One region of the Deinococcus malanensis genome, then DNA from elsewhere that is predicted to be linked to it. Evidence: riboswitches for the same ligand, from Rfam matches in the RefSeq annotation. Region 1 holds a riboswitch; the other holds the start of a gene.
What was found. A riboswitch is a leader RNA that binds a small molecule or an ion and turns the genes downstream of it on or off. The one in region 1 is predicted to bind thiamine pyrophosphate.

Region 1 (15,698 bases):
ACCGGGGACGAGGGTCAGGAACTCGCCCGCGCCACCGCGCCATAAGGGCTCGGGTCCAGCAGCGCCTCGATCACGGCAGCCACCCCGTCTTCCTCGTTTGAAAGGGTGTGTTCGTCGGCCGCGGCTGCGGCTTCAGGTTCTGCGTTGGCCATGGCCACGCCACGTCCGGCCCAGGCCAGCATCTCGGCGTCGTTGGGGGCGTCGCCAAAGGCCAGCACCTCGTCGCGGCGCACCCCCAGATGGGCGCACAGCCGTTCCAGGCCCCAGGCCTTACTGACGCCTTCGGCCAGCACCTCCAGAAATGGGGCTCCACTGTGGGTAACGGCGAATCCCGGCAGTCCCAGCGCCTGCACGTGTGCAAGCAGTTCTCGGGGACTCAGGGCCGGATGACGCACGATGAATTTCAGGCTCGGCTGCTCCAGCACGTCGGCCAGCGCAAAGGCCCCCATCTCGGCCGGTTCACGTTTGTGGTCTTCGAAATGCGCGAGGTCCGCGTATCCCTCCTGGGCCACGAAGACCTCACCCCCCTGGCGGACGCTGACGAACAGGACCCCGGGCACGCGGGTCACCAGGGCCTGCGCCACAGCCTTCTGGACATCCTGCTGCACATGTGCCTCGAACAGCACTTCGCCTGTGTGCAGATGAACGCCGTGGGCACCATTGCCACACAGCGCCCAGCCCTCAAAGCCGGCGGCCTCAGCGATCCGTCGGACCCCCCGGGGCTGTCTGGCGGTGACCGGCACCACATGCAGCCCGGCGGACCGCGCGTGGTCCAGAGCCCGGCGCGTGCGGGGGCTGACACTCAGGTCGCCGCGCAACAGGGTGCCGTCCAGGTCAGTGGCGATCAGTCGGATGGGCATGGCTGCGAGTCTAGGGTCCCGATGGTGCGGCAGCTCGCCGGAATGACGTGCCAGCAACTGGCAGCCCAGCCTAAGGCGCTTCGAGCACGACCACGGCCGAGGCGTGCTCTTTGGTGTGGGTCAGGGTCAGGTGGGCCACCCAGCCCCGCGCCCGCATCTCCTCGGCAATGGCTCCGGTAAAGCCCAGGACTGGCGGCGTGAAGGGAAAAGGGCCCTCCGGCGTGCGCTCGCGCTGCACCCACACGTCACGCCAGCCGTGCGGACGGGGCCAGACCTTCTGGAAAGCTTCCTTGGCTGCAAAGCGCGCGGCCAGACTGGGAGCAGGGTCACTGAGGCGCGCGACATATTCCAGTTCACACGGCGCAAACAGCTTCTCGGCGCGCCGGCCTTCGCGCTGCAGCATGCGCCGGATGCGCTCGATCTCGATCAGGTCATGGCCCACCGCGACAATCATTGCCCCGCAGCATAGTGGCTTGTGCTCTTCTTCATAGGGTGGGGGAAGTTACAACCGTAAAGGCGCTGTTTCCCTCAATGTTAAATGGTCTTGCTGCTCACGGTTCCAACAGGAGGAGTTTCTATGACTGACACTGACGGTTCTGCCCGCCTTTCCGAGACCGACTCGACCAGCGAAGCGCCGGTCAACCGCCGCGACACCCTGCGTCTGCTGGGGGCTGCCGGTCTGCTCAGTGCCGCCGCGCCCCTGGTCGGTGCCCAGCAGGCAGCTCCGGCCACCCCTGCCTCGTCCAGCGGCCCAATGAACGGCAATGGCTTTTACCGTCAGAAGATCGGGAACATGACCCTCACGGTGGTCAGCGACGGGACCGCCCCTCTGGCCTCCGTCCTGCCGACCTGGGGGGCCAACCCCGACCGTCAGGCAGAGTTTGCCACGACCCTGGCCGAATACAGCGTTCCTGCAAACGACACGGTCAACCACTTCAACCCCGTCGTGATCGATACCGGACGCAACCGCGTGCTGATCGACACCGGTCGCGGTGGCGATACCGGGCAGCTGTTGAACAACCTGCGCCGGGCCGGTATTCAGCCAAATTCCATTGACACGGTGTTTATCACCCACGGCCACGGCGACCATATCGGGGGCCTGACGCGGGAAGGACGCCAGATCTATCCCCATGCCCGGCATGTCATGGGCAGCGCCGAATTCCAGTTCTGGACCACCCAGGCCAATCCCAATGCGTCAGTGCAGGCCAACCTGATCGGCCTGAAGGACCGCTTTACCCTGATCGCGCCCGAGACGGAGATCGTCCCTGGAGTAACGGCCATCGCCTCGCCCGGGCATACCGCCGGCCACCTCAGCGTGCGGGCGACCAGTGGCAACCAGAGCGCCCTGATCTTCGGGGACGCCGCCGGGCATTTCCTGCTGTCGCTGCGCCACCCGGGCGCGTATGTCGGCTTCGATGTCAATGGCGCGCAGGCCGCCGAAACCCGCGCGCGCCTGTTCGACATGGTGGTCCGCGAGAAGATGTGGGTCAGTGCGTATCACTTCCCCTTCCCGGCCGTGGGGCACCTGCGCCGGCTACCCGTAGGCTACGAGTACGAACCGACCGTCTGGAACTGGAGTTGAAGTTTCGCTGTGGGTCGGGGGCAGGCGCCGCACATTATCCTCGCCCCCATGAGCTCCGCGCCCGGCCCAACCTCACCGCTGTTTCCTGACCTGCGCCTGTCAACCGTCGCTGCTCTTCTGCGTGAAGGCGCGCCGCGCTGGCAGGCGCTGGGTGTAACCCGGGTGCGGATCTTCGGGTCAGTGGCCCGCGGGGAAGCCGACAGTTCCGCCGATATTGACCTGCTGGTGGACTTCGGGCCCGACGCCAGGGTTGGGCTGCTTGACCTGATGCGCGTCAAGGAAGTGATGGAGGACCTGCTGCGCCGGCGGGTGGACGTGATGACCGAGGGCGCGCTGAAAGCCCCGCTGCGCGGCGAGATTCTGGCCGACGCGGTGGACGTGACCCGGGTGCCGGTTCCACTGCCCCGTTCGCACCGCGAGAAGCGCTGGCGCTGGAGGGTTTTTGATCTGCTGGACGCTATCGACCGCATCAGCGCCTATACCTCGGCCCTCTCGCCGACTACCTTCCTGGCCGACGAACGCACCCGTGACGCAGTACTGCGCAATCTGGCCCGGCTGGGGGAGACCACCAAGTTTATTCCACAAAGCGTCCAGGACCGCACCCCACAGGTGCCCTGGGCATACCTGCGTGATATCCGCAACGTGGTGGCGCACGACTATTTCGGCATCGACCCGGCACTGGTATGGCACACCGCCAGGACCGAACTGCCGGCGCTACGCCCGAGCCTGCAGGCGCTCGCCGATGGTGGTCTGGATCAGGACGAACGGCGGAGTGAGAAGCCTGCCCCGTAACTCCTGAGCTTCAGGCAGCAGGGCCGAGGTGACTGCTACGGCAAACAGACCGGACAGCTTGAATCGTCCGGTCTGTTTGCCGGGTGGGTCAGGCTGCGCTCCGGACAGAAAAGCTACCGGTGCCTTCCGCAGGGCGCTTACTTCTCGGTGCACTCCAGGTTCACGGTCACCCTGGTCTTGCGGAACAGCAGGTCCCCGTACTGGGCCCCCGGAAGGGCACTGGGTCCAGACGTGGCGGTGTAGGTTTCACCACGGCTGGACAGGATGTCAAAGCCCTGCACAGTCTGGCCGGGCTGTTTTTCGCAGATGGCAGCGAAGTCAATCTGAGCCTGCTCACCGGAACTCAGCCGACCCGCTTCCGGTCGGGTGGACTGCTCACGCCCCAGAGGTGTCAGTGCGTAGTGCACGAACGACCCGGCCTGGCCCACATTTCCCAATGTCAGGGTGTCGCGCACGGTCTGCATGACCTTGGCCTGATAGCTCAGGTCATATCCGGGCAGCAGGCTCAGCCCAGCGCTCCGGCGCAGTCTGATCTCGGCCTGGGCCTGCGGCAGGGCGCTGGTGGGGTGCGGTGTCACCACATCGTGCGGCGCGGCGCAGGCGCTGTACAGCCGCCCTCTGGTCAGTGGCAGGGTCTCTCTGGTGCCCTGAAAAGCAGTATGGCCCGTGGCCAGATCACGCCAGCTCGATCCCGTGAAGCTGTAGTTGCCGCTGAGGTACTGAAAGTTGCCCCTGCCCGGGAAGGCAATCGTGGTCATCACCTTATACACCTGATCCTCGCCACTGGCTTTCCAGCCGCGCGCCAGAGGATGCACGATCGTGCGGGTCGATGCACCAACCTCCCCAATGCGCGTCAGCACGCCGCTGATCAGCTGGAACTTCACCCAGCTGCCGGTGATGTCGAGCGTCAGCTGATTGTCGCGCTGCACGGACATGCGCAGGGCCACATCCTGACCACCATCGAGCCGGTAGACAAAGACCCGGCCCTGGGTATCGGTCTCACGTGGAAGGTTGCGGGTCCCGCCGCCCCCCGCCACGGCCACGAATGGAATCCAGCTGCCGTCATAGTGGACGTAGACCCCCGCGTCGGCGGCCACACCTTCGCGGGGCTGTCCGCCCAGGTAGATGTAGGGAAAGGCGGTGGGGATGGCCCGGACCGCCGGCAGATGAGCCGTGCCCTCGACGAAATTGACTGCTCCGGTGCGCACCTGGTCCGTCTGAATGCGCAGGTAGGGGCCGCTGGGCTCGTTGCGACAGGTCAGATACGTGGCCTGTGCTGTCAGCGCTGCGCCCGCCTGTTCATGACCGGGGAGGGGGAGGCCCAGGGCAGCCGCGTCGGTGTTGTCGGTGCCAGGCTGGTTCTGGAACACACCGGGGTCGATGCCGATGTCCGGCAGCGGAGCCTCCCCCTCTTCCAGGCTGGGACGTTCTTCCGGGGCAGTCCAGGCTGCGGCGTCCCCGGAGACTTCCTGGGAGCCGAGCCGGGCTGTAGTGGCCTGCAGGTCGTCCTGGGCGCAGGCACCCAGCAGCAGGGTCAGGGCCAGACAGGTCGAGGGCAGAAACCAGGCAGGGCGCGAGAAATCAGGCATGAAAGACTCCTTCAAGGCAGATGCCGGCAGGGCAGGAGACCCCGGCACGGGGACAGAAAGCTTCTGAAGAGGTGGTCTCCCCGAGTCTAGGCCCCAGTCCTGAACGGCGCTGCCAAAAATGCCCACTTTCATGCTGGACGCCCGGAGTCATGGTCAGGTGCCGCGGTCCAGCAGTTCAGGTCCAGGGCAGTCCTGAACGCGCCTGCCAGTAGGTGGCCGGCTCGTGCGCCAGGGCCGGGAGTTCAGCCGACCTGGTGCCGCCAGGCTGGATGTGCAGGGCCCGCAGGTTGTCGTTGAGTTGCTGCCGGGTGCTCGCGCCGCTGAGGACCACGTCGGCCCAGGGTTGATTCAATGCAGCGTCCAGGGCCACCGCGTCCGGGGTGATCCCCAGGTCCGCAGCGACTGTGGCCAGCGCAGGTGGCACGTCACCCTGCCCGGTCAGGCCTCGGGCGGTCAGGCGCCCATTGGCGACTGCCTCCTTGACCACCACGCTCCAGCCGGCCGCGTGAGCCTCAGCCAGGGCCGGGCCAGCCGAGGGTTCGAGCAGATTCCAGGTGGCCTGCACCACGCTCAGAGGATTCATGCCGTCGACCTGCAGGGTCATTGCGCGGCGCAGGGTGTCGGCCTGCTGAGGACCAGTGGTGCTGAGGCCGACGCGCACGCCGGCCGTTGCCAGTTCTGCCAGCCGGGCCAGGACAGCGCTGTCCTCCAGGACCCCGGTGTCCAGCGTGGCCGAGTGAATCAGGTACACGTCGGGCTGACGGCCCAGAGCGCCGAGAGTTTCGGGCCACTGCCGCTGCAGGGTGCTCAGACCGTGATCCTTGACCTCGTGGGTGTCGGCGTCGGTGCGCCAGCCGGCCACGTAGGTGTACCCCCATTTGCTGCCCACCACCGGCGACTGGTCGCGTTCGCGCAGCCACCCGCCCAGGAAGGCCTCGGCCAGACCATAACTGCGCGCGGCGTCGAAATAACACAGGCCCGCAGCCCGGGCCGCGTCAAGCATGTCGAAAGTGTGCCGGCGCATGGAATCTATGTCCCTGGCTGCACCCAGATCCTGACCATGGCCGAGGTTGATGTAACCCGGGCGGCCCAGGGCGGCAAGCCCCAGGCCAAGTCGTGGTGCGCCGGCCGGCAGCAGGGAAGAGGACATGAGTCAGTATGGCCCGCTGCCCTGTGCGGCTTACCCCTGGGCACGTCTAGATTTCTGCCAGTCACGTCAGAATTCCGACAGGAGATGTGTGAATAATTTAGATCACTTAAAGAAACCCTTCATGTTGGTCTGACGGGTACGGGGAGAGCGTATGGACGGATCAGGCAACTCTTTGAAAGCCACTTCTTTTGACCCCGCTGATCTGGTCCGTGACGAGGACGGCGAGCTGTATCACCTACCCACCCTGCGTGCCCTGTACGCCGCAGGCCGTCTTTCGCTGGAGAGTGCTGGCTACCTCCTGCTCATGCAGCATGCCGCGCTTGGCCGCCCCCGCCTGATCGCCTGAGCAGGGGATTTCAGGGGCACCGGACTCCGCAGGGGGTGCGGTGCCCTGTTCATTGCGGGCGTCACCGCCTCAGCGTGGGACAGTGCGGATGCGGCCCCGAAGCCCGGCGGTCAGTTCACTGTTCAGCTCCAGTCCCAGTTGACCGGCCAGTTCTATGGTCCACCTGACTGCTTCAGCGTAGGCCTGCTCCAGCTTGTCCAGCTCCCCGGTCAGGTGGGCATACCGGGCCAGCAGTTCCGGCGGCAGGCGCTGCTCTGCCAGGCGGGCAGGACTGAGCCAGTACTCCGTCTGTCCGGCCTCCAGGCATGCCAGACGCAGCACGCCGCCCCGCACCCACCACAGCAGTTCCAGGGCGCGCACCTGTTCACCGCGAGCCAGCACGTTCAGACCGAACGCCAGCCAGTTCAGGGTGCGGTCGAGAATCTGCTGCGCCTCGGCCGTCGGATTCAGCTGTTTGCCGCTCAGGGTCTGCAGAATGGCCGCCAACGCACCGTCCTGGTCCTTGACCAGCATCCGTTGCGGACGCACATGTTCGCCGGGCCACGCCGCGACACCGGCCAGTTCGTCATGCGACGCCACATGCACTTCCACCCTTAACAGTCCTGGCAATATCGCCGTGGGCGTGCCGAACTCGTTGACCAGCAGGTGATGGACGGGTGTAATGGCCTCCAGCCAGCCGCTCACGTCGAAAGCCGCCAGAGTTTCCGGCCGTACGAACAGCCAGTACTCCAGATCAGAGAACCGGTCGGCCGTGCCCTGAGTGAAGCTTCCATACGCCAGCGCGTATGTCACACGGAGGTCCTCCTGTATGGCGGCACGCAGCTTACGGTCAAGTTCGATTTGCCTGTCCAGACTCATGGAACGATCGCTTCGGCTTCGATCTCCACGAGGTGACGCGGGTCGATCAGAGCGGCCACCTGCACCATGGTCGCAGCCGGCCTGATCTGGCCGAACACCTCTCCATGTGCTCGCCCGATCTCTTCCCAGTGGGCGATGTCGGTGACATAGATCCGGGTACGCACCACGTCCTCGGGTTCAGCGCCAGCTGCCCTCAGCGCCCCGCAAATGATGTCCAGAACTGCGACAGTCTGGGTGTAGGCGTCTCCGACCCCCACCACATCCCCGTTCACGGTGGCGGTCGTGCCGGAGACCTGCACCACGTTGCCTACCCGCACGGCGCGCGAGTATCCCATCACTGCCTCCCAGGGCGACGATCCTGCGATGTTGTGCCTCACGTTCCGAGTGTAGAGGGCACGGTGACGGCCCGTCCGAACCTTTCGCTTGACCCGGCCCGGCCGTGGTGGCACACTCGGAAGCGTCACCAGGGGTGCCCACGCTCAGGCCGCAATAGCCGAAAGCGGGGCTGAGAGGGCCTTTTTTTACGGCCTAACCCTAGGAACCTGATCTGGTTCATACCAGCGGAGGGAGAGTGACAGGTGCGGAAACGACAGATACCGCCCTCCTCCGAAGTTGCTTTGGGGGAGGGTGATTTTTTGGACCAGCAGAGAAGGGCGGGCGTGCGCTTTCAAGCGACCAGGCGCGGATCTTCCATAACGTGTTGACCTGACATTCGAGTGCCATTCCCCGACGGGCCGCCCCGGTGCGCCGCCTGTGTCCTGATTCATTTGCCCTGGGCCATTGCCCGGCCCCATGTGGAGATCCCATGACCGCACCTGTTGATCCCCCCGCCCTGACCACCACGCCCTTCCCTAACAGTGAAAAGCAGTACCTGAGCGGCGCCCTGCACCCGCAGGTTCGCGTACCGGTGCGCGCCATTCACCAGTCCGCCACGCTGGAAATGGTGGGCAGCCTGACGCGCCGCACCTCCAACCCCACCGTCCTGGTACCCGATACCAGTGGCCCCTATACCGATCCGGCCGTGAGCATCGACCCGCGCCGGGGCCTGCCACACGCCCGGCCCTGGCTGGCGACCGACCCGTGTCTGGAAACACAGACCGAGCGCTTTTCGGCCCGCCTGGACGGCGCTGGACCCATGCCCTTTCCGGCACTGCCCCTGCCGCGCCGCGCCCGCACCGGGCAGGCCATCACCCAGATGCAGGCGGCGTTGCGCGGGGAAATCACCCCGGAAATGGAGTTCGTGGCCCTGCGCGAGAACCTGCGTCAGGCCGACGAGTTCACGCTGACCCACCAGCACCCCGGCCAGAGCTTCGGCGCGGCCATTCCCCGCGTCATCACGCCGGAATTCGTGCGTTCGGAAGTGGCGCGCGGACGCGCAGTCATTCCCGCCAACATCAATCACCCGGAACTGGAACCCACCATCATCGGCCGGAATTTCCGGGTCAAGATCAACGCCAACCTCGGTACCAGCATCGTGACCAGCAGCATCGAGGAGGAGGTCGAGAAGATGGTCTGGGCCACCCGCTGGGGAGCCGATACGGTCATGGACCTCTCCACCGGCAAATACATCCACCAGACGCGTGAGTGGATCGTGCGGGGCAGCCCTGTGCCCATTGGCACCGTTCCGATCTATCAGGCACTGGAAAAGGTGAGCGGCGTGGCCGAGGACCTGACCTGGGAGGTGTACCGCGACACGCTGATCGAGCAGGCCGAGCAGGGCGTGGACTACTTCACGGTGCACGCGGGCGTGCGACTGGCGCACATTCCGCTCTCGGCGCGGCGGCGCACCGGCATCGTGTCGCGCGGTGGCAGCATCCTGGCCAAGTGGTGCCTGGCGCACCACCGCGAGAATTTCCTGTACACGCACTTTGCCGACATCTGCGAGATCATGGCCGCCTACGACGTTACCTTCAGCCTGGGGGACGGGCTACGCCCGGGAAGCATCGAGGACGCCAACGACGCCGCGCAGTTCGCGGAACTGGAAACGTTGGGTGAACTCACCCGGATCGCGTGGGATCAGGGCGTGCAGACCATGATCGAGGGGCCCGGCCACGTGCCCATGCAGCTGATCCGCGAGAACATGACCCGGCAGCTGGAAGTCTGCCAGGAGGCGCCCTTCTACACGCTGGGGCCGCTGACCACCGACATCGCGCCCGGCTACGACCACATCACCAGTGCCATCGGTGCGGCGCAGATCGCGTGGTACGGCACGGCCATGCTGTGCTACGTGACGCCCAAGGAACACCTGGGCCTGCCCGACCGTCAGGACGTGCGCGACGGCGTCATTGCCTACCGGATCGCCGCGCACGCCGCCGATCTCGCCAAGGGCCATCCCGGAGCACAGGCCCGCGACAACGCGCTCTCACAGGCCCGCTTCGAGTTCCGCTGGGAGGATCAGTTCAATCTGGCACTCGACCCGGAAAAGGCCCGTGAGCTGCACGACGAGAGCCTCCCGGCCGACGCGGCCAAGACCGCGCACTTCTGTTCCATGTGCGGCCCGCACTTCTGCTCCATGAAACTCAGCCATGACCTGCGCGCCGGGGACATCCTGGCCGGGCTGGAAGAAAAGGCCCGCGAGTTCCGCGAAGGTGGATCGCAGATCTACCTGGACCGTCCTGCCAGCGAGCCCGAGGAGGTTGGCGCATGACCCGCCCGCTGGGGCGGCTGTATCTGGTCGCCACGCCCCGCCCGGATCAGCCGGAAGACGAGTTCGTGGTGCGCGTGGAGGCCGCCCTGGACGGCGGTGTGGACACCCTGCAGCTGCGCTGCAAGGCGGACTCGCCAGCATATGGTGAAGCGCGTGCGGTGATCCGGCTGGCCGGACGGCTGCGTGATCTGGCGCACGCGCGGGGCGTGCCCCTGTTCATCAACGACCGGGTGGACATTGCGGCGGCCAGTGGCGCCGACGGCGTGCATCTGGGCCAGGGAGATCTGCCCCTCACCTGGGCCCGGGCACTGGCGCCGGGCCTGCGGGTAGGCCTCAGCACGCACGCCCCCGCGCAGGCGGCTGCCGCTGCCACCCAGCGTCCGGCTTACTTCGCCGTGGGTCCGGTGCATGCCACCCCGACCAAACCGGGCCGCGCGGCGGCTGGACTGGAGTATGTGAGGCAGGTGGCACGCGCTTATCCGGAAGCCCGCACGGGCATTCCCTGGTACGCCATCGGCGGGCTGGATCTGCAGAACGTCGCGGCCGTGATCGCGGCTGGTGCCTCCCGGATTGCTGTCGTCCGCGCCGTGCTGGACGCCCCGGACCCCGCTGAGGCGGCTGCTGCACTGTGCAGGGCCCTGTCCGCTCCAGTTGTGGAGGAGGCCGTATGCAGGTAAATGGCGAGGCTCATCCGCACCGTCCCGGCCTGACCCTGCACACCCTGCTGCGCGAACTGGACGTGCGACCCGAGCGGGTCGCGGTGGCCGTCAACGACGACTTCTATCCCGGCGCCCGTGTGCCGGACCGCCTGCTGGAGCCCCGGGACATCATCGAGATCGTCCGCATCATCGGAGGAGGCTGACATGTCCATTCAACACGACCTTCTGACCATCGCCGGCAAGTCGTTCCGGTCACGCCTGATGCTGGGCACCGGCAAGTTCACCGACCTGCGCGTCATGCGTGAGGCGCTGGAGGCCAGCGGTACCGGGATCGTGACGGTCGCCATCCGCCGCGTGGAACTGCGTGCGCCCGGCCACGTGGGGCTGCTCGACGCCCTGGACCTGGACCGCTATCAGCTGCTGCCCAACACCGCCGGCTGCCGCACCGCCGAGGAGGCCGTGCGGGTTGCCCGGCTGGCCCGCGCGGCCACGGGAGTCAGCTGGGTCAAGCTGGAAGTCATTCCCGATCCCCGCTGGCTGTTGCCCGACCCGGTCGGCACGCTGAGCGCCGCGCACACACTGGTGGACGACGGCTTCACGGTGCTGCCCTACGTACAGCCCGACGCGGTGCTGGCACGCGCCCTGGAAGATGCCGGGTGTGCCACGGTCATGCCGTTGGCCAGTCCGATCGGCACTGGTCGGGGCCTGCGCACCGGCGAGCTGCTGCGCACGGTGCTGGACGGCGCCCGGGTGCCCATCGTCGTCGACGCCGGTCTCGGGGTGCCCAGTGACGCCGCCCAGGCCATGGAAGCCGGAGCGGACGCCGTGCTGGTCAACACCGCCATTGCCGAGGCGCGTGATCCGGTAGCCATGGCCCGCGCTTTTGCGCTGGGGGTGCAGGCGGGCAGGCTGGGGTATCTGGCCGGGCGCATGGCCGAGCGCGACCACGCCAGCCCGAGCAGCCCTGCGGCTGGGGTGCCCCGTCTGCCCGACCCGGAAGTGCCCGACCTTGTGCCCCCGGTGGACGCCCGCGCATGAGCGTCATCGTGGTGGGAGGTGGGCTGATCGGCTCGGCCGTCGCCTTCACCCTGCGGGACGCCGGTCTGGAGGTCGAAGTGCTGGATGCCGACCTGCCCGGCGCAGCCTGGCGCGCGGCAGCGGGTCTGCTCACGCCGCACGGGGAACGCCTGCATGGCACGCCGCTGCACGCGGACGCCCTGGAAAGTCTGTCCCTGTGGCCGGATTTTGCCCGGAGTCTTGAAGCGTACGGCGGCCAGAGCGTCCATTTTCGACCCGGAGTGCTGCATATCGGCCGGGGCCAGGGTGGGCAGGAGTCTGAGCCTGCGCACCAGTCTGTTCCGGAAGAGGGCTCCCTCCATCCGCCCAGCGTGGTGCGCGCCGCGCTGGCGGGGGTGAAGGTCACGCGCGCCCGCGTCCTGGCCCTGCGCCCGGATACGCGTGGAGTGCGCCTCCAGACTGAAGCCGGTGAACGCCGCGCTTCCCTGGTCGTGCTCGCTACCGGTGCCTGGAGTGGTGCCTTCGGCCTGCCGGTCCGGGCTGAGCAGGGTCAGGCCCTGCTGCTTCAGGGGGCGAGCGACCATCCCGCCCAGTACGGCACCCGGCGCCGGGGCCGCGGACTGCATGGCTACGCCCTGGGCCGCCCGGACGGGCTGTACGTGGGGGCGACCGCCCGCGGGTCTGCCATGCAGCCGGACCGTTGGGCCCTGCGCTGGCTGGGTCATATGGCGCGGACGACGGTGCCTGCTCACGCGGACCGGCCGGTGCAGGCTGAGCTGATGGGCCTGCGACCCATCACGCCGGACGGACTGCCCCTGATCGCTCCGCACCCTGCGCTTCCTCACGTCGTGGTCGCCACCGGGCACGGTCGCCACGGCGCGCTGCTCGCCCCGCTGACGGCCCGCCGGGTGCTGGCGCTGGTCCGGCAGACCCTCCGGGAGGCTGCATGACTCCCCTGCCGGTCGCGCTGACCATCGCCGGTTCTGATTCCGGGGGAGGCGCGGGCATTCAGGCTGACCTCAAGACCTTCGAGGCACACGGCGTGTACGGCACCAGCGCCCTGACCCTCATCACGGCGCAGAACACCCTGGGGGTGCAGGCGGTGCAGGCCCTGAGCCCCGAACTGGTCACCGCGCAGATTGAATCGGTCCTGGCCGATTTTCCAGTAGCAGCAGTCAAAACCGGGGCACTGGGCAATGCCGAAGTGGTGCGGGCCGTGGCTGGCGCGTTACGGGGTCGCCAGCTTCCCCTGGTGGTGGACCCGGTGCTGCTGGCCAAGAGTGGGGACACCCTGCTGGATGTCCAGGCAGTGCAGGTCCTGGTCGAGGAACTCCTGCCGCTGGCGACGCTGGTCACGCCAAACCTACCGGAAGCCACGGTGCTGTTCGGCCCGGAACTGCCCACGCACCTTCCGCTGCTGCTCAAAGGGGGGCATAGTGAAGGCGAGACCGTGATTGACGAACTTCGCACGCCTCAGGCCCAGTTGCGGCTAGAAGCACCTCGGCAGCACACCCCGCATACCCACGGAACCGGCTGCACGCTCTCGGCCGCCATCACGGCCAATCTGGCACGCGGCCTTCCACTGCTCGTCGCGGTCAGCGAGGCACACGCCTACGTACAGGCGGCCATACGCGCCGCGCCGGGACTAGGTTCTGGTCACGGGCCGCTGGGACACGCGCACGCCTGCAAGGGTGAGCTGCGCCGCCCGGAGGTCCGGCTGCCTTTGTAACCGTAACCCCGTGCTCCTTTGTGGCTTCGGGGTACACTGAACCTAACGCCCGTTAGGCAACCCGTGTCTACCCTGGAGGAGTCCACATGTCGCAGACCCTGCCCCCCAACGAAACGGCCGAGCAGCACGCCGCCTTCAACGCCCGCATCGCCCGCGGCGAGAAGATCGAACCCGGCGACTGGATGCCGGCCGAATACCGCCGCCAGCTGATCCGCATGATCTCGCAGCACGCCCACTCGGAAGTGGTCGGCATGCTCCCCGAAGGTGAATGGATCACCCGCGCGCCCACCCTGAAGCGAAAGACCATCCTGATCGCCAAGGTGCAGGACGAAGCCGGGCACGGCCAGTACCTGTATCACGCCGCCGAGACCCTGGGCGCCACCCGTGAGGAGATGCTGGACGCCCTGCTCAGCGGCAAGGCCAAGTACAGCAGCATCTTCAACTACCCGACCTACACCTGGGCGGACGTCGGCATGATCGGCTGGCTGGTCGACGGCGCGGCCATCAAGAACCAGACCATGCTGGCAGGTTGCTCCTACGGCCCCTACAGCCGCGCGATGGTGCGTATCTGCTCCGAGGAAACCTTTCACCACAAGCAGGGCAAGGAAATGATCGTGGCCTACGCCCAGGGCACGCCCGAGCAGAGGCAGATGGCTCAGGACGCCCTGAACCGCTGGTGGTGGCCCTCCATGATGATGCTCGGGCCGCACGACGCCGACAGTCCCAACAGCGGGGCGCTCTCCGGCTGGGGCATCAAGCTCAAGAGCAACGACGAGGTCCGCCAGGAGTTCATCAACGAGCACGTGCCTGAACTGCTCGAAGCTGGCCTGACCATCCCTGACCCAGACCTGCATCAGGACGAGCAGGGCAACTGGAAGCACGGCCCGATCAACTGGGACGAGTTCTGGGCCGTGATCAAGGGTCAGCAGGGTCTGAACAAGGAGCGGCTTGGTGCCCGCCAGCATGCCCACGAGGACGGCGCCTGGGTGCGTGAGGCGATGCAGGCTTACGCTGCGCGTGGGCTGGGGCAGGCCGCCGACTGATGACGGCAGCTTCAACCGACACCCAGTGGCAGCGCTGGGAGGTCTTCAAGCAGGATGCGCCGGGCCGGCCCTATCAGGCTGTGGGAAGCGTGCATGCCGGCGACCCGGAGCATGCCCTGCTGACTGCCCGCAACGTGTTTGTGCGCCGCCCGGCCGCCATCAGCCTCTGGACTGTGCGCGAGACTGACCTGCTGACTGCGACCCCTGAGGAACTGGACACCCAGCCTGATCTGCTGGCCACGCCCGGGGAGGTCAGCACCTATCACGTGGGCATCAAGCGCACCAACAAGCGCTCCATGACCTTCGTGGATCTGGCCGGCACGGTGGACGCATCGGGACCCGGCGACGCCCTGAGGCAGGCCAGGTTGATGTACCCCGACGCCCTGGCGTGGCTGGTCTTTCCAGAAACGGCAGCGGTCCGGACCGACGACGATCCGGGAACCATCGAGAGCTGGTTTGCGCCCGCCAGGGAAAAGACGTACAAGCAGCAGCAGTATTACGGCGTGATCGGCCGGCATGTGGGCGAACTCAAGCGTGAGGGCCTGGTGCCAGGACGCGCCCCAGGGGAAGTGAAGCCATGACCGCGACCCAGCCCGACACCCTAAACCTGACTCCGGAACTGCGTGAAGCGCTGATCCATAAGCTCACCGCGCTCGCCGACGACGAGATCATCCTGGCGCACCGCGACAGTGAATGGACCGGCCACGCGCCGATCCTCGAAGAGGACATCGCGCTGGCCAACATCGCGCAGGATGAGCTGGGGCACGCGACCCTGTTTTTGGACCTGCGCCGTGAACTCGACGGCAGTGACGCCGATCAGCTGGCGTACTTCCGGGACGCACCGGACTACCGCTGTGTCCGCCTGGTCGAGTTTCCCAGGGGCGACTGGGCCCTGACCATGCTGCGTCAGTTTCTGTTTGACGCCTACGAGGCGCTGTGGCTCGATGAAGCCCGCTCCAGTGCCTACGCTCCTCTCGCAGAGGTCGCGGCCAAGGCAGTCCGCGAGGAGAAATTTCACCTGCAGCACAGTGCACTGTGGGTCGAGCGTCTGGCTCTGGGCACCGACGAGAGCCGGCGGCGCACCCAGAACGCCCTGAACAAGTTGTGGCCGCATGTTGGTCAGCTGTTCGAACCCCTCCCCGACGAGGCCGAACTCGCCACAGCCGGCATCGTGCCGGAACTGGGCGGCGTCCGCGCCCGCTGGGAAGGCGTCGTGCTTTCCCACCTGAAGGAGAAGTGCGGTCTGGAACTGCCTGCTGTCACGGACACCGCCCAGGCTGGCCGTGAGGTCCATACCGAACATCTGGTCCCCCTGCTTGCTGAGATGCAGGTGGTAGCCCGCGCCCACCCGAACGCCGAGGTCTGGTAACCCTATGACCGCTCCGCATGTCACGCCCGGACAGGTCTGGGCCGCGCTTGCGGCTGT
Region 2 (15,698 bases), on a different contig from region 1:
GTGGTCTACAGCGACATGGAAGACACCCTGCAGACGGTCGAAGAGACCGCCCACCCCGGCATGGGTGAGCAGGGCCGCACCGGCCAGCGCGCCACCTTCGACGGCGCCTTCGGCAGCCTGGACGTCGCACAGCGCGGCCAGTGGGGCCTGACTCAGGCCAATATTGCCTTCAGCTTTCTGATGATCGCCGCGCGCAGCCTCGGCTACGACACCGTGCCGATGCTGGGCTTCCAGCCCGACAAGGTCAAGGAAATCCTGGGCCTCCCCGAGCACGTGCAGTTTGCCGGTCTGCTGCCCATCGGGAAGCGCGCCGAGGAAGGCTTTCCGCACCACCGCCACAGCATCGACCGCGTCACCAAATTCTACTGAAGTCAGTGAAAGGAACAGGCCCGGGGATTAGTCTCCGGGCCTTTGTGTTGTTCCAGGCTTGCCCACGGCGCTCCTAGCTTCTGGGTTTCAGGGCCGGAATCCGCAGGCCGCCCCGCCCGTCCCAGCCCTTGAAAGCGTAGAACCGCCCTGGCTCACCGGTCTGCAGGTAGTCACTGAGAGGCTCGCGCATGGGCGGCGAATCGAGCTTGTCCAGCGCCTCATCGATAGAGCAGAAGCGGGCCTCCACGATGAAGCCGTCCGGGTCACTGGGGTTGAGCAGGCCTTCCCAGGTGGCCTCGAACGCCACCGCGATGGCGCGCTCGCCGCGCCGCTCGTCTTCGATATGCACGGTGTAGGCCATGTGCTTGATGCCGGTGAGTTTCAGACCAGTTTCTTCAAAGATCTCGCGGTACAGCGCCTCAGGCAACGTTTCGCCGGGCTCGACCACCCCACCGGGCAGGGTATGGCGGACCCGGCCGTGGCCCTGCCAGTCGTTGCCCACCAGCAGCACCCGCCCGAAGCGGTCACGCAGCACGCCGGCGGCCACCAGCAGGTCACGCCGCGCCATCACGCGCCTCCTCGGCAGAGGCAGCCAGCAGCTGACGCTCGCGCTCATCGCGCGCCAGCGCCGCCACCACCGGGGCCAGGGCGCCACCCATGACGCTGTCGAGCGGATGGTTCTTGCTGTCGCCCTCCAGCCGGTGATCGGTCACGCGGTTTTGCGGGTAGTTGTAGGTGCGGATCTTCTCGCTGCGCTCGCCGGTACCCACCTGAGCCGCACGGTCACGCGCTTCACTCGCCTCGCGGGTGGCGCGTTCGCGCTCGGCCAGTCGGGAGGCCAGTACGACCAGCGCCTTTTCACGGTTCTTGATCTGAGAGCGGCCGTCCTGGCACACCACCATGATCTCGTCCGGCGTGCCAGCCCGGTAGACCGCCCGGACCGCGCTGTCGGTGGTATTGACCCCCTGCCCGCCGGCCCCCTGTGAGCGGAACACATCGATGCGCACTTCCGAGAGGTCCAGCTGAACCTCGCCGTGCTCCGCTTCCGGGAGCACCGCCACCGTGACCGTGCTGGTGTGGATCCGGCCCTGCGACTCGGTGGCGGGGACCCGCTGCACGCGGTGCACACCGCGCTCCCATTTGAAGGCCCGGAAGGCGAATTCGCCGCTGATCTCGGCCACCACCTTGCTGGCGCCGCCCAGGTCCGATTCGCTGGCGTCCAGCACGTTCACGCGCAGTCCCTTGTCCTCGGCGTAGCGGGTGTACAGCCGCAGCAGGTCCATGACAAACAGCCCGGACTCCGCGCCACCGGCGCCGGCCCGCAGTTCCAGAATCACGTTCTTGACGTCGTCGGGATCGGTGGGCAGCAGCAGCACTTCCAGTTCGGCGTCAATCTGCTCCAGCCGGGCCGTCGCCTGCGTGATCTCGCTCTGGGCCAGCTCGCGCATGTCGGGGTCCGAGAGCAGTTCCTGGGCGCCTTTCAGGTCCGCTTCCAGGGCGTCGCGTTCCCGCAGCAGGGTGACCAGTGGCAGCAGCTCACGGTGACGCCGGGTCAGCCGGGTATACGCCTGTGGGTCAGCCAGCGCCGCGGGGTCTCCCAGCGCACGCTCCACCATGCCGAACTCGGCAGCCAGTTCAGAAAGCCGCCCACTCACGGACCCGACACAATCCGGCCCGGCGACCTGCCCGGCGGACTCCCATTACACGAAACCAATGAATTCACAGGAAACATGCCGTGCAGTGTACCGCCCGCGCCCCAGGCGCCGACTGAAGGTGCACCCAAGACGTCCTTAGCCCCACGCCTAACCCGCCCCGCGTCCCTGCCCTGACCCGCGCGTTAGCTTTGGGTCCATGAGAACCGTCACCATCGGCATCCTGGGCAGCGGCACCGTAGGCCAGGACGTCCTGAAACTGATTCAGCGCCGGGAAAACATCTTCACCGACCTGGGCGTGCGCATCGAGGTTGCCGGCGTGCTCGTGCGCGACGTGAACAAGCCACGCGACGTGCCGCCGGGCACGCGGGTCACCGACTGTGCCGACTTCCTGCAGGAGTGCGGCGTGGTCATCGAGTGCATGGGAGGCATCGAGCGCCCGCTGGAACTGCTGCGGCCCTACCTGCGCTCGGGACGGGCCGTGATTACTGCCAACAAGGCGCTGCTGGCCGAGCGCTGGGACGACCTGCGCGAGCACGCCCTGGACGGTCGGCTGTACTACGAGGCGTCAGTCATGGCGGGCACGCCGGTCATTGGACCCATGAGCACCGTGCTGCGGGCCAGCACCTTTACCCGGCTGCAGGCAGTGCTGAACGGCACCTGCAACTACGTGCTGGGCCAGATGGAAGAGGGGCGGCCCTATGCCGATGCCCTGGCCCAGGCGCAGGCCCTGGGATACGCCGAGGACCCGCCGACCCTGGACGTCGGTGGCTTTGACACCGCGCACAAGCTGACGGTCCTGGCCCGCTTCAGCGCCGACGGCAACTTTTCTTACAGCGCCGTGCAGGTGCAGGGCATCGAGGACGTGACCCTGGCGGATATCGAGGACGCCCGTGCCCAGGGAGAACGCATCAAGCTCGTGGCGCAACTGGAGAAACAGGGCGGCACCTGGAAGGCGACGGTCGCGCCACGGCGTCTGCCCGCCACACACGCCCTGTGCACGTCGGGAGCGAGCCGCAACGCCATGATCTACGAAGGCGAGGAATGCGGCTCACTGATCTTCGCGGGCGGCGGCGCCGGAGGCATGGTGACGGCCTCAGCGATGGTAGGCGACCTGCTGGACTACCTGCTGGGTTTTCCCGGACACGTCCCGCTGCACTAACGCTGAGGTTCTGATGGGTACGAACCGGGGGCCTCCGTCACGGCTGGCCCCCGATTCGCGCGCCGCTTACAGCAGGGCGCGGTGGTCGGCCAGCATGCAGCGGTCCTGAATCACGTCAATACCGCGTGCCGTCAGTTCCCGCGCGACCTCGTTGTTTCGGATACCCAGCTGGAGCCATACCACCCGGGGCAGCGGATTCATGGCCAGAATGTCGCCCAGGTGCAACCCGACCTTGTCACTGCGGCGGAAAATCTCAACGACGTCTACCGGCGCCGTGATTTCACTCAGAGACGCAACTGCCTTATGCCCGAAATAGCTCTCACCCCGGTCGGCGAGCGCCGGGTTCACCGGAATGATCGTGTAGCCCTGGCGGTGCATGTATTCCGGAACGTAGTGGGCAGCCTTGGTGCTGTCGCGGTGGAAGCCGACCACAGCAATCACCTTGTTCTCCGTCAGGACGCGAACAATGTCCTGGGTGCCGTGCAGTAGCGTCATACAGGTGTTCCCCCATAGGCGGCGCGCGCCGCTTCCAGCGTGACGTTCAACTCCCTGTCCGTGTGTGCGCCGCTTACGAAAATGCTTTCGAACTGCGACGGCGCCCAGTACACCCCGCGCGAGAGCATGCCCTGGAACCACCCAGCAAAGCCCGCCGTGTCACTGCGCGCGGCCTGGACGTAGGTGCGGATACTTCCGTCCGGGACGTCCTGATGAAAGGCGGTCAGCATGGAGCCGACCCGGTTGATGCTGAGCGGCACGCCCGCTTCTGTCGCAAGGCCGCGCAGTCCGGCCGCCAGCGCGGCCGTGTAGGCCTCCAGCCGTTCGTACAGCCCTGGATCGGCTTCCAGCGTGCGCAGGGTGGCCAGCCCCGCTGCCATGGCCAGCGGATTTCCGCTGAGGGTGCCGGCCTGATACACCGGGCCCTGCGGGGAGACGAAATCCATCACGTCGGCACGGCCGCCATAGGCCCCGACCGGCAGCCCCCCGCCGATGATCTTGCCCCAGCAGGTCAGGTCCGGTTCCAGCCCCAGCAGGCCGGTCGCTCCATTCAGCGACAGACGGAAGCCGGTCATCACCTCGTCGGCGACCAGCAGCGCGCCGGACGCCTTGACCCGGTGCAGCGCCGCCAGGAAGTCGGGCGTGGGGACCAGCACCCCGGCGTTGCCCACCACCGGCTCGAAGATCACGGCGGCGATCTCATGACCACGCAGGCGCATCAGGGCGTCCAGGGCCTCGGAGTCGTTGTATTCACTGACCAGTGTCAGGGAGGCGTACTCTTCCGGCACGCCGGCACTGCTGGGGGCTGCGGCGCCCAGGACCCCAGAAGCGTTGGTCAGCAGGCCGCTGCCGGCCTCGACCAGCAGACCATCGGCGTGGCCATGGTAATTGCCGCGGAACTTCACGATGAACTTGCGGCCGGTAAAGCCGCGTGCGAGCCGCAGGGCACTCATGGTGGCCTCGGTGCCGCTATTGACGAAGCGCACCCGGCCCGCGCCGGTCAGGCGGGTGACCAGTTCGGCCAGTTCGACTTCCCGCTCTCCAGGAGCGCCGAAGCTGGTGCCACCGGTCAGGGCGGTGGCAATCGCCTCGCGGATAACCGGGTGGTCATGGCCCAGGATCATCGGTCCCCACGAGCCGATGTAATCGACGTACCGGGTGCCGTCCATATCGGTCAGGTAGGCGCCGTGAGCCTCGCGGATAAAGCGCGGCACGCCGCCCACACTTTTAAAGGCCCGCACCGGGCTGTTGACGCCGCCCGGCGTGACAGCGCGCGCCCGCTCGAACAGTGCCTCGGAGCGCGTGGTGGTGGATGAAGTCATGAGCCTCAAGGTAACGGATACGCATGAGCGGGCGGGAATGCTCGGGCTTCAAGCGGCCTTGACCTTCCGGCAGGGAAAGGGGCAGAGGCCCGGTTCAGGGACCTCTGCCGCGCGGGCGTGGTCGGGGTTACAACCCCAGCAGTCCTGCTGCCGAAGTGGCCAGCAGCTCCTTACGGAACGGCTCCACCAGGGCCTTTTCCTGGGCGGTTGCCGTCTGCACCGTGCCGTTCAGGTCCGGCAACTGTCCGCGTTGCAGCGCCTCGGCGGCGCGCGCAAAGTCCACATTTGGTAGCCCCAGGGCGCGGTTGACCGCCGAGCGTACGGCCGCGTAGCGCTCAGGGCTCAGGTTCTCGCGCTGCAGGGCCGCAGTCTGGGCGTTGCGGGCGGCAGCCACGCTGCCCCCGGCGTTGCGCAACACGCCGACGACCTGCAGCAGGTTGGGGTTCTGTCCGCTCTGGATATCGGTCCAGACCTCCTGCAGTCCGGTAAAGCTGGTGCCCAGAGCCTGGCGCACATCGCGGCGGACACGCACGAATTTCTGGACCTCGGCCCGGGTGACCGGCGCATTCACGTCGCCCGTGGCCGCAGGAGCCGCGTCGTTGCTGGTGCCGGACGCTGCCTCGTTGTTCGCTGTGTCGTTTCCGGGCAGCTGCGGCACGACGACCCCGCTGTCATTTCCCTGACCTGACGGATTCTGCCCCGGCTGATTCTGGCCGGTCTGGCTCTGGGTCTGCGGCGCCCGCCAGCCGTTCAGGAAGTCCTGCGCAGGACGAATCACCACGAACCACGCCAGTGCACCCAGCAGGGCCAGCACCAGCAACGATCCGCCACCACAACCAAGACAACCGCATCCGGGACCACGCCTTCTCATGCCTTCACCCTACGCGGCCAGAGCGCGGCGGGTTCCAGAACCTCTCTTAATGGTGCACGGCCGTGACCAGCGCTGCTCCCCCCTGAAGGGAGACGGTGACCGCCGTGTGGGTGGTCTCGTTGCTGACGGTCCAGCCGCTCCCCAGCGGCACGTCAGCCCGCTCCAGCGGCCAGCGGACACCCTGCAGAGTCAGGCCGGTCAGGTCCGTGCAGGCCAGCACACTCAGCGTGGTTCCGGGCGGCAGTTCCATCGACACGGGAGAGGCAGGCAGCAGCGGCCAGGCCCACTCGTCCCCGCTGGTCAGGCTGACACTCAGGCCTTCGCGCGCCAGGCGCAGGCTGCCCAGCATCAGCGCCGCCGCGTGATCGAAGCGCCCGCCGAACGCGCCTATGAACACCAGGGTTCTGGCACCACGGGCCCGGGTCACCCTGACCGCCAGTTCGGCATCGGTCTCGTCCTTGGCCGCGGGATGAACCTCGCGGGGGGCGTCGAGCAGCAGGCCTTCCGAGGAATCGAAGTCGCCGACCCATACGTCCACCCGTGTGCCCAGCGAGGCTGCGTGGCGTGCCCCGCCATCTGCCGCAACCACCAGATCCGGTACGGGAAGGCGAAGCAGCGTGTGGCCCGGAGTGAGCCGGCCGCCTACCAGAATCCATGCGATCACGACGGCTCCCTGAAGACGGATGGCGGGCTCTCGCGGTCGTCAGGCAGCGTCAGCACCTGTGCGAGATCGAGTTCGAGCTGCAGCATGTGGCTCTGCGCCAGCGCGCGTTCACGGGCACTGAGATGCAGGGTCAGCGCGCCCAGCGGATGACGGACCGTCACGGTTTCACCCAGCTCCGTGACCTGCCGCGCCGTGACCCTGCAGCAGTCTCCCTGGCCGAGCCGTATGGCACTTTCCGGGATCAGCCGGGCCATGCCGTTCTGGCCTCCCAGCACATTGGTATGCCCCAGGAAGGAGGCCACCCAGGCGGTCGCGGGCCTCGCAAAAACCTCGGCGGCGGTGCCCTGCTGCACAATTCGGCCCGCGCGCATCACAGCGACCCGGTGGGCCAGGGCCAGGGCCTCGCGCTGGTCGTGGGTCACCAGCAGGACCCCGGCCCCGATCCGGGCAAACAGGGCGTGCAGGTCGGTGCGTAGCTGGGCCCGCAATCTTTCGTCCAGGTTGGACAGGGGCTCATCGAGCAGCAGCAGCGGGGAGCCGGTGGCCACGGCGCGCGCCAGCGCCACCCGCTGCTGCTGACCGCCGGACAGCTGGGCCGGACGGCGGGCCTCCAGGGCCGACAGGTCCACCAGCGCCAGCGCCTCGCGGGCCCGGGCCTGAGCAGCCGGACGACGTGCGCCGCGCATGCGAGGGCCGTACGACACGTTGCCCAACACACTCAGATGCGGAAACAGGGCGTAGTCCTGAAAGACCAGCCCCACGTGACGCGCTTCGGGAGGCAGGCTGCTCACGTCCCTGCCTCCCACTTCGACCCGGCCGCTGTCCAGGCGTTCCAGGCCCGCGACGCCGCGCAGTACGGTGCTTTTGCCGCAGCCCGACGGCCCCAGCAGCGCCAGGGTTTCACCTGCTTGCACGCAGAGCGACACGTCCGCAGCGGCTTGCACTGGCCCAAACGCCTTGCACAGGCCCTGGACCTGCAGGGCCGGACCGGACCCCCGAGACTGCTGAGTCACGTGACCTCTCCTTCGCCGCCGTCCAGCACCCCGAAAGCCGCGGTGGACAGCAGCAGCAGCACGGTGGCCAGGGCGCAGGCCTCGCCCAGATTGCGTTCTCCGGGCCGGCCCAGGCGTTCATACAGGCCGGTGCTCAGGGTGGCCCACTCGGGACGGGTCAGCACCAGTGTGGCGCCGAACTCGCCCAGCACGGTGGCCAGGGCCAGGGCAGCCCCCCCACGCAGTGCCGGCAGGGTCAGTGGCAACGTCACACTGCGGTGCGCAGGAATGGGCCGCGCGCCCAGGGTGCGGGCCGCTTCCAGCAGTCTGGGCGGCAGCGCCCGCAGCGCGGGCAGCAGGGAGCGCACCACCAGCGGCAGGGCCAGCAGCGTATAGGCTGCCAGCAGCATGGGCAGCGTGGCTGCCAGCACCGGGTAGGCCAGCAGGTACCCGGCCGCCAGGGAGACAGGCGAGACCATGAGGGGCAGCAATGACAGCACATCCAGCAGCCTGGAGCGGGCCAGCCAGGCTCCCAGCGCGTACAGCGCGCCCAGGAAGCTGGCCCCCAGCAGGGCTGCCGCCGCAAAGCGAAGGGTATTGCCCAGCAGCAGAGGAGTGCCCTCGTCACTCAGCACGCCCTGCCAGTAGCCTAGGGTGGGACCGGTGGTGCCCAGCAGCCCACGCGTCACCACGGCCAGCAGCGGCGCAAAGCAGATCAGCACGGTCGCGCCTCCCAGCAGGAGGATGCCCCCCAGGGCGCTGCCCCTTGCGCGGGGAAGCACAGCAGCCGGCACCCCCTGCCCCCCATGAATCAGCCGGGTATAGGTCCAGGTGGCCAGCAGGGTCAGAAGCAGCTGTCCGGCAATCAGGGCGCTGGCTTCCGGCAGGCGCAGCTGCAGGGCGGTCAGCGTGTAGATCTCCACCTCCAGCGTGGCGTAGCGTTCGCCGCCCAGTGCCAGCGGCAGGCCAAAGCTCAGGGCCGAATACAGAAACACCAGGATGGCCCCCGCAGCCAGGCCCGGCAGCGCCAGCGGCAGGGCCACGCTGAGTGCTGAGCGCCATGCCGAGGCTCCCAGGGTTCGCGCGGCCCCGAGAAGCCCGGGCGGCACCCGCGAGAACCCCCCGTAGGCCAGGCGTACCATTACTGGAAGGTTGAAAAACAGGTTGCCCAGCACCAGCAGCGTGGGGGTCTCGCTGAGGTCCATTCCCGTCCAGCGGGTGACCCAGCCGCGCGGGCCCAGCAGCGCCGAGAGGCCCAGCACCGCGACCAGGGTCGGGGTCACGAACGGGAGCAGCAGCAGGCGCAGGAACAGCCGCTTGCCCGGCACCTCGAACCGCGACAACAGGTAGGCCAGCGGCGCGCCCAGCAGCAGGGCCAGCACCGCCGTCCCGCTTGCCTGCGCCAGGGTCCAGACCAGCCGCCCCTGGAAATACGGGTCGCGCCAGACCTCCAGGTTCAGGCCGCCTTCGAGCAGGGTGCGCGCCAGCGGCACGGCCAGCAGCAGCGCGGTAAACAACAGGGCCGGCATCGCCAGCAGCCATCCCGTCACCCGGGCGCCCTTCACGGAAGAGCCTCGCTGAGCCAGTCGGGCATTTCGGCAAGGGGCGCCTGCTCCCAGAAAAAAGCGAACTCACGGGCAAATCCCGCTGACGCTGCGGGTGCGGTGGTTGCCAGAGAATACTCGTTGAGCCCCCGCGCCTCCCAGGACGAATAGTGCAGATTCTGGCTGCCCACCACCAGCATCCTGCCGTCGAGCAGCATGGTCTTGGCGTGGACCGGTCCCGGGAACCAGCGGACCTGCAGGCGGTGTTCCAGCCCTCGCTGACGCAGCAGGCGTTGCAGCCCGGCCACACCGATGCGGTTTTCCAGCCCCAGATAACCGTGCTCATACAGCAGGGCGCGAATGGTCACACCACGCTGGGCGGCGCGCACCAGCGCGGTCATCCAGGGCAGGGCGTCTTCCGGGCGGCACAGCTGCGGGTTGAGCAGCGCGAGGTTGCAGCGCAACCGCATGCTGAACGACACCTGCATCAGGTCAATGGTCTGCTGCGTGGCATCGATCATGCCGACCAGCGCAGCGTCGGCAGCCTGAAAGCCGGCGCGGCGGTAGAGGCTGAACACCCGGTCGTCGCCGGCGGGCCTCAGCGGCAGCCGGTCGGTACCCTGGGGATGGTCGGGACGGGCCAGGTCTCCCAGCGAACACGAGGACACTTCTGCCTGCGTGACCCCGGGAGGACAGGTCAGCAGCCGGCTCCGGGCCCACAGGTCGTCAAAGACGTTCAGACCGTCGGCGGCCACCAGCCCGCGTACCTGCAGGGCGAGGTCACGCAGGTTGCCGCCGCGTCCTTCGGTGGTTCCTGAAGGCAGGTGCAGCGGCCCGACGTTGAAGCCCATCACGGTCAGGACCTCGCCATCGGTAACCAGCAGCTTGGCGTGGCTGTGGGGAAAGGTTCCCGCGTAGTTGGCGATCTGGACCTGCCAGCGCCGCGCCGGGTCTGCGAACGGCACCCCGGCCGCAATCAGGGCGCGGGCTGCCCCGTATACCTGTGTGCCCCATTCCAGGGCGCCGGGCAGCGGAAAGTTGCCCAGGGCGATGCGCACCGTGACGCCATCCGGGTAGCGCTCTGGCTGAGCCTGCACCTGCGTATAGAGCTGTGCGACCGCCTGGGCCAGCACCCGCCCCGGTTCCTGCCGGGGGTTGTCGTCCCATTCCATCACGGCCAGCAGCACCTCCCGCCGGGCCGAGGCGATCTGCGCGGCCAGACCGTCATAGCCCCCGTTCGGTGTCGCACGGAGGGTGCTGAACGCGGGGTGGGGAAGGGGCACATGCAAGAAGCCTTCGAAAGCGTTGCCACATGAAAAGTCGGGCCGCCCACTCTGGGTGGTAACCTTCCAGGCCGCACGCTCCAGCGGATCGGTCGGTGCCGGGCAGCCGGGGGCCGCGCGCTGTGGTATGGCCAGCGGCACCGCGTTCGTGGGCCGTGAATGGGCAAACGCCACCACCTCGCTGCCCAGTCCCCACACCCCCAGGCCGACCAGCCCCAGACTGGCCAGGGTCAGCTTGAGCTGACGGTCGCTGGCCCAGTCTCGTGGAGCGTCCACGGCGTCGTTGATGCCGCGCGCGATCAGCAGGTCACCGACCACCTGCGAGGTCGTTACGAAAGCTGCCAGGATAGTCAGCAGCGCTGAGCCGCCTCCCGACAGTGCATCGGGGATGCCGGCGGCCCCCAGCAGCACGCCCGCGCACAGTCCCACCGCGCCGAAGCCCAGCAGCCCGCCCAGTGCTGGCCGCCACGCCTGTGAGGCGCGGACCGTCAGCAACCCCAGGACTCCGCCGCTGAGGCCCCCGTAGACTGCGCCCAGCAGACCAAGCCCTAAGGTCAGCTGCGCCAACCCCAGGGTCTGCCCCAGCGCCCCTTCGTGATAGGCGCCGGCGAAGGCCAGCAGCCCCCCTACCGGCAGAATCAGCAGTCCGGCTGTGCTTCCGGCCGCAATAGCGGATCGCCAGCGCGCCTGCGACCGGGTCAGGCCCAGGCGGGGAATCGGCAGCCCACGGGTGGACAGCGCCCCCGCCAGCGCAAAGCCCACGATGACACTGAGCAGTGCACCGAAGGTGCCCACGACCGTGCGCACATAGGGCTGATCGCCTGGCACCAGCGCCAGCACCAGCGTCACAGCCCCACGTGCCAGCAGCACGCCTGCCAGCAGTCCGGCCAGCGCCGACCAGGCCAGGCGGCGGATGGTCAGGGGTGGGCGTTCGGTCGGCAGCAGGCGCATCGCGGCACCCAGGATAGGGGTGAACGTGGCGCCGTCATACGGACCTGAAGAAAAACCGGGTCTGCACCTCGGCGCCACCTCCGTTTACTGCGGCAAAAAAGGCGTTCTCGGCCCTGGCCCGGATCAGCGGGCCCGCAGCACCTGGGTGATCCAGGCGTCTACCAGGCGCTGGGGGTTGGCGGTGACATTCGGTGCGGCCGCCCTGACGTCCGGCTGCTGAGCGAAGCGGTACACCGGGTCGAGCCTGGTTCCACTGGCTGCCGGATACACCCACATTCGGGTGGGAATATCCGCCTGGACCGGCGCGCTGAGCATGAAGTCCACGAACTTGCGGGCCAGGGTTCCCTGCTTCGTGCCTTTCAGGATGCCGACCCCTTCGATCTGCAGGTAGGTGCTGCCGGGCAGGAACAGGTTGGCGGTCGGGCTCTGGGCCGGCAGCTTCTTGGGATCATAGCCGTCGGCGTAGAACACTTCCGCAGCGGGGCTGCTGGCGTAGCTCAGCACGATGGGATATTTCCCGCCGTTGCGGCTGAACTCCTTGTAGTAGGCGTCGCTCCAACCACGGGTAACTTTCAGGCCGCCGGCCCGCGCGGCTTTCCACCACGCCCACGCACCGGCTTCGCCGTAGTGGTTTACGGTGGCCAGCAGGAACGCCAGGCCAGGGCTGCTGGTCGCCGGGCTGCTCACCACGGTCAGGCGCGCGTACTCGGGCTTCTTCAGGTCATCCAGTGTGCGGGGCAGTGCCAGGCCTGCTTTCTCGAAGTAGGCCCGGTCGTAGTTCAGGGCCACGTAACCGTAGTCCACACTGGTCAGGAGGCCGGTGTCGTCCAGCCGGTAACGGGCGGGCACACCGGCCTGGGCCGGTGACCGGTAGGCTTCCAGGATTCCGGCCGTCCTGGCCCGGGCCAGCAGGCTGTTGTCCAGGCCGTAGACCACATCGGCCACTGGCGCGCGGCGGGTCAGGATCAGGCGGCTGAGCAACTCACCCGCGTCGCCGCCCTTCACAAAGCGTACGCGGGCCTTGTTGGCAGCCTCGAACTGAGCGATCAGTTTCTTGTCCACGGAAAAGCTGTCGTGGGTAATCACGGTCAGGGTGCTCTGGGCACCGGCAGCACCCAGCATCAGCAGGGCAGAACACAGAATCTTACGCATAGAAAATCCCCTCGCGTCACGAGAGGGGAGGCGCAGGCCATGACTGACGCCGTGGCCTGGTCACACTCCCTCCGCCGGTATGACCCGGTTCAGGTTCCAAGGGTTTTTCTCAGTCCTGCTCCTCAGGACACCCCCGGTGACGCACCCGCGAGCATAGCGCAGGCGTAGGCTGCGGAGTATGCCGCGACTCCTGGTGGCCTCTTGAACCTGCGCAACCGTGCCGCCCCTGTGCTGCTGGTCCTGGGCATCGTCCTGGTGGCCCTCAACCTGCGCCCGGTGATTGCCGGGTTCGGTCCGCTGCTGGCGCCTATCCAGCGGGATCTGGCGGTCAGTGCGGCCACCGTCAGTCTGCTGACCACCATTCCGCTGCTGTGCTGGGGCGCGCTGGCCCTGGTGGCTCCAGCGCTGGCCCGCGCCCGAAGTGCCGAAGTGGTGATCCTGGGGTGTCTTGGACTGATTGTCCTGGGCGCAGCGCTGCGTGCTGGTCCCACCTTTCCCTGGATTCTGGCCGGGACCCTGCTGGTGGGGGCCGGCATCGCGGTGGTCAATGTGCTGCTGCCCAGCCTGATCCGGCGGGATTTTCCCGGCCGTCTGGGCCTGATGACCGGGATCTACACCACGGCTGTCGTGGGTGGGGCCACCGTGGCGTCGGCCGTGGCGGTGCCTTTACAGGGTGCGCTGGGCGGCTCGTGGCGGCTGGCGCTGGGCGTCTGGGCAGGACTGGCTGTCCTGGGAGCCCTGGCCTGGTGGCCGGTCGTGATTGGGCGACCGGTACGCAGCGGCCTGCAGCCCATGCCATCCGGGCGGGTGTGGACCAACCCGGCGGCACTGCCGCTGACGCTGTACATGGGCACGCAGTCACTGGTGTTCTTCACCTGGCTGACCTGGCTGCCCAGAATACTGCTGGACCGTGGTGTCAGCAGCGCCGAAGCTGGGATGTTACTGTCACTGGGCAATCTGGTGCAGCTTCCGTTTACGCTGGCAGTGCCCGTGCTGGCCGCACGCCTGCCTTCCGCCCGGCCGCTGGTGGTGGCCCTTAGCACCGCCTTCGCGGCCGGGCTGGCTGGCCTGCTGCTGCTCCCCCAGGTCCCCAACCTGGTGTGGGTGCTGCTGCTCGGGGCGGCGTCGGGCAGTGCCTTTCCGCTGGCGCTGTACCTGATCGCCCGGCGGGCCCGCAATACGGCTGAGGCGCCCGGGCTTTCGGCCGTAGCGCAGGGGTATGGCTACCTGCTGGCCGCCACCGGCCCCTTCCTGTTCGGAGCGGTGCATGACTTCACGGGTGACTGGAGCCCGCCGCTGATCCTGTTGCTGGGGTTCACTGCACTGGTCCTGATCAGCGGATGGTGGGCCAGTGGAGAACCTGCCGAACGTCTGGAGGTCGCATGAGTTTCTTTCTGGTCGCCTGGCTGGTCGTTCTGGACCCGGCCGGACGTGTGCTGCTGGGACGCCGGGCTGGCGTGGCCTATGCAGAAGGCCTGTGGGGACTGCCGGGTGGCCGGGTCGAGCGTGGAGAGGCGCTGGCCCACGCCGCGGTCCGGGAAGCGGCCGAAGAAGTGGGACTTCATGTCGATCCGGGTCGTCTCAGCCCCCTGGGGGTCGCCCGGTACGACCTGGGGGAGGCTCATGGCGTGGACTTCCTGTTTGTGGCCCGGATCTGGGAGGGCGAGCCTGCGCCACTCGAAAACACTTCGGAAGTCGGCTGGTTTCACCCCGGCGCCCTGCCGCCCGACAGCCTGCCCTGGCTGGCAGATGTTCTCGACACGCATCTCAGGGCTGGGGTCTGGCTCTCCGAACAGCTTGGCTGAGGCAACAAGGACTGACAAAGAGACCCGGCTCACGTGATGATGTCCTTCCATCTGGAATAGTTCCATCTGGAATGAACAGTGCTGAGCCCTCCCCTTCAACCGAGACGGACGAGCTGTACACGCTGGTCCGCACTGTGCTGCGGCTGTCGCGGCGGTTCAGGCAGACGCTGGATGAGCCGCTGGAGCAGGCGCTGGGCCTGAATACCAAGGAACTGCTGGTGCTGGCGGCCATCATGGACGGCTTTGACACGCCGGGGGCCGTGGCCTCGCGTCACAGCCTGCCCGCGCCGACCGTGACGCGCATTGTGACCAAGCTGGTGGCCTCGGGGCTGGTCGAGCGCATCAGCGACCCTGGTGACCTGCGCCGTCAGCGCCTGCAACTGACCGACGCAGGTGCCCGGACGCGCGCACGAACCCGCGCCACTGCACAGGACATCGTGCAGGCCCACTTCGGGCACCTGCCGGCCCCGACCGTGCACGCGGCCCTGGAAGCCCTGGCCGTGCTGGACGCCGCCCTGGCACGCCCCGAGGCGGAGGCCCTGGCATGAGGGCGCCCGTCCCGCCTGCCGACCGCCAGAAACTGCTGGCCTTTGCCGGCATCCTGATGGTGCTGTTCCTGAGCAGCCTGAACATGACCGTGGTGGGCAGCGCCATGCCTAGGGTCATTGCTGATCTGGGGGGCTTTGACCTGTATGCCTGGGCGTTCACGGCCTATTCGCTGACCACCACCATCACCATTCCCATTGTCGGGACCGTGAGCGACCGCTACGGACGGCGCCCGCTGATCCTGGCCGGCATTCTGGTGTTCTCGCTGGGCAGTATGGCCCTGGGATTCGTGCAGAGCATGGAAGGACTGATTGCCCTGCGCGCCGTGCAGGGCATCGGGGGCGGGATGCTGATGGCCATGAGCTTTACGGCCATCGCGGACCTGTTTTCGCCTATCGAGCGCGGGCGCTACCAGGGATACACGGGCGCGGTGTGGGGAATCAGCAGTGTGGTGGGGCCGCTGGCGGGCGGATTCCTGACGGACCACCTGGGCTGGCGCAGCGTGTTTTTTGTCAACCTGCCTTTTGCGCTGCTGGCCCTGTGGTTTATCTGGCGCTATTTCCGGCTGCCGGCGCCCACCGGTGGCGGACATTTTGATCGTCTCGGGGCGGTGCTGCTGGCGGGGTCGGTCACCACCCTGACCCTGGCCATGTCGTGGGGCGGCGCCCCGTACGCCTGGACCAGCCCGCGCATCGTCGGACTCCTGGCCGCCACGCTGGTGCTGGGCCTCTGGTACGTGCGCCACAGCCGCCAGCAGGAGCGGCCGCTGCTCGATCTGCGGCTGCTGCGTGACCGGGGCATCGCCATTGCCTCGGTGGCCGGGTTTTTCGTCAGCGCCGGCATGTTTGCCGCAATCCTGTACCTGCCCCTGTACATGCAGGGCGTGCGGG

Region 2: it holds a riboswitch for thiamine pyrophosphate, as region 1 does, so the genes downstream of both, IEY49_RS03885 (thiamine ABC transporter substrate-binding protein) here and thiC (phosphomethylpyrimidine synthase ThiC) in region 1, are expected to answer to the same signal.

What each region holds. Positions count from the first base shown of each region.
Region 1 is NZ_BMPP01000010.1:148,000-163,697, forward strand. It holds gene IEY49_RS12935 (hypothetical protein) at 1-45, shown strand, start outside; gene IEY49_RS12940 (Cof-type HAD-IIB family hydrolase) at 15-860, opposite strand; gene IEY49_RS12945 (4'-phosphopantetheinyl transferase superfamily protein) at 931-1,314, opposite strand; gene IEY49_RS12950 (MBL fold metallo-hydrolase) at 1,438-2,442, shown strand; gene IEY49_RS12955 (HepT-like ribonuclease domain-containing protein) at 2,491-3,234, shown strand; gene IEY49_RS12960 (hypothetical protein) at 3,372-4,823, opposite strand; gene IEY49_RS12965 (aldo/keto reductase) at 4,999-5,973, opposite strand; gene IEY49_RS12970 (DUF3846 domain-containing protein) at 6,146-6,319, shown strand; gene IEY49_RS12975 (hypothetical protein) at 6,389-7,111, opposite strand; gene IEY49_RS12980 (RidA family protein) at 7,174-7,554, opposite strand; TPP riboswitch at 7,633-7,764, shown strand; gene thiC (phosphomethylpyrimidine synthase ThiC) at 7,983-9,824, shown strand; gene thiE (thiamine phosphate synthase) at 9,821-10,501, shown strand; gene thiS (sulfur carrier protein ThiS) at 10,492-10,686, shown strand; gene IEY49_RS13000 (thiazole synthase) at 10,688-11,521, shown strand; gene IEY49_RS13005 (NAD(P)/FAD-dependent oxidoreductase) at 11,518-12,450, shown strand; gene thiD (bifunctional hydroxymethylpyrimidine kinase/phosphomethylpyrimidine kinase) at 12,447-13,229, shown strand; gene paaA (1,2-phenylacetyl-CoA epoxidase subunit PaaA) at 13,316-14,272, shown strand; gene IEY49_RS13020 (phenylacetic acid degradation protein) at 14,272-14,853, shown strand; gene paaC (1,2-phenylacetyl-CoA epoxidase subunit PaaC) at 14,850-15,641, shown strand; gene paaD (1,2-phenylacetyl-CoA epoxidase subunit PaaD) at 15,646-15,698, shown strand, end outside.
Region 2 is NZ_BMPP01000002.1:307,212-322,909, reverse strand. It holds gene IEY49_RS03940 (nitroreductase family protein) at 1-369, shown strand, start outside; gene IEY49_RS03935 (NUDIX hydrolase) at 443-937, opposite strand; gene prfA (peptide chain release factor 1) at 924-2,024, opposite strand; gene IEY49_RS03925 (homoserine dehydrogenase) at 2,221-3,183, shown strand; gene IEY49_RS03920 (CoA-binding protein) at 3,250-3,678, opposite strand; gene hemL (glutamate-1-semialdehyde 2,1-aminomutase) at 3,675-5,000, opposite strand; gene IEY49_RS03910 (hypothetical protein) at 5,128-5,814, opposite strand; gene IEY49_RS03905 (thiamine diphosphokinase) at 5,918-6,535, opposite strand; gene IEY49_RS03900 (ABC transporter ATP-binding protein) at 6,532-7,548, opposite strand; gene IEY49_RS03895 (ABC transporter permease) at 7,545-9,056, opposite strand; gene IEY49_RS03890 (phospholipase D-like domain-containing protein) at 9,089-11,305, opposite strand; gene IEY49_RS03885 (thiamine ABC transporter substrate-binding protein) at 11,429-12,457, opposite strand; TPP riboswitch at 12,506-12,602, opposite strand; gene IEY49_RS03880 (CynX/NimT family MFS transporter) at 12,659-13,843, shown strand; gene IEY49_RS03875 (NUDIX domain-containing protein) at 13,840-14,262, shown strand; gene IEY49_RS03870 (MarR family winged helix-turn-helix transcriptional regulator) at 14,334-14,810, shown strand; gene IEY49_RS03865 (MDR family MFS transporter) at 14,807-15,698, shown strand, end outside.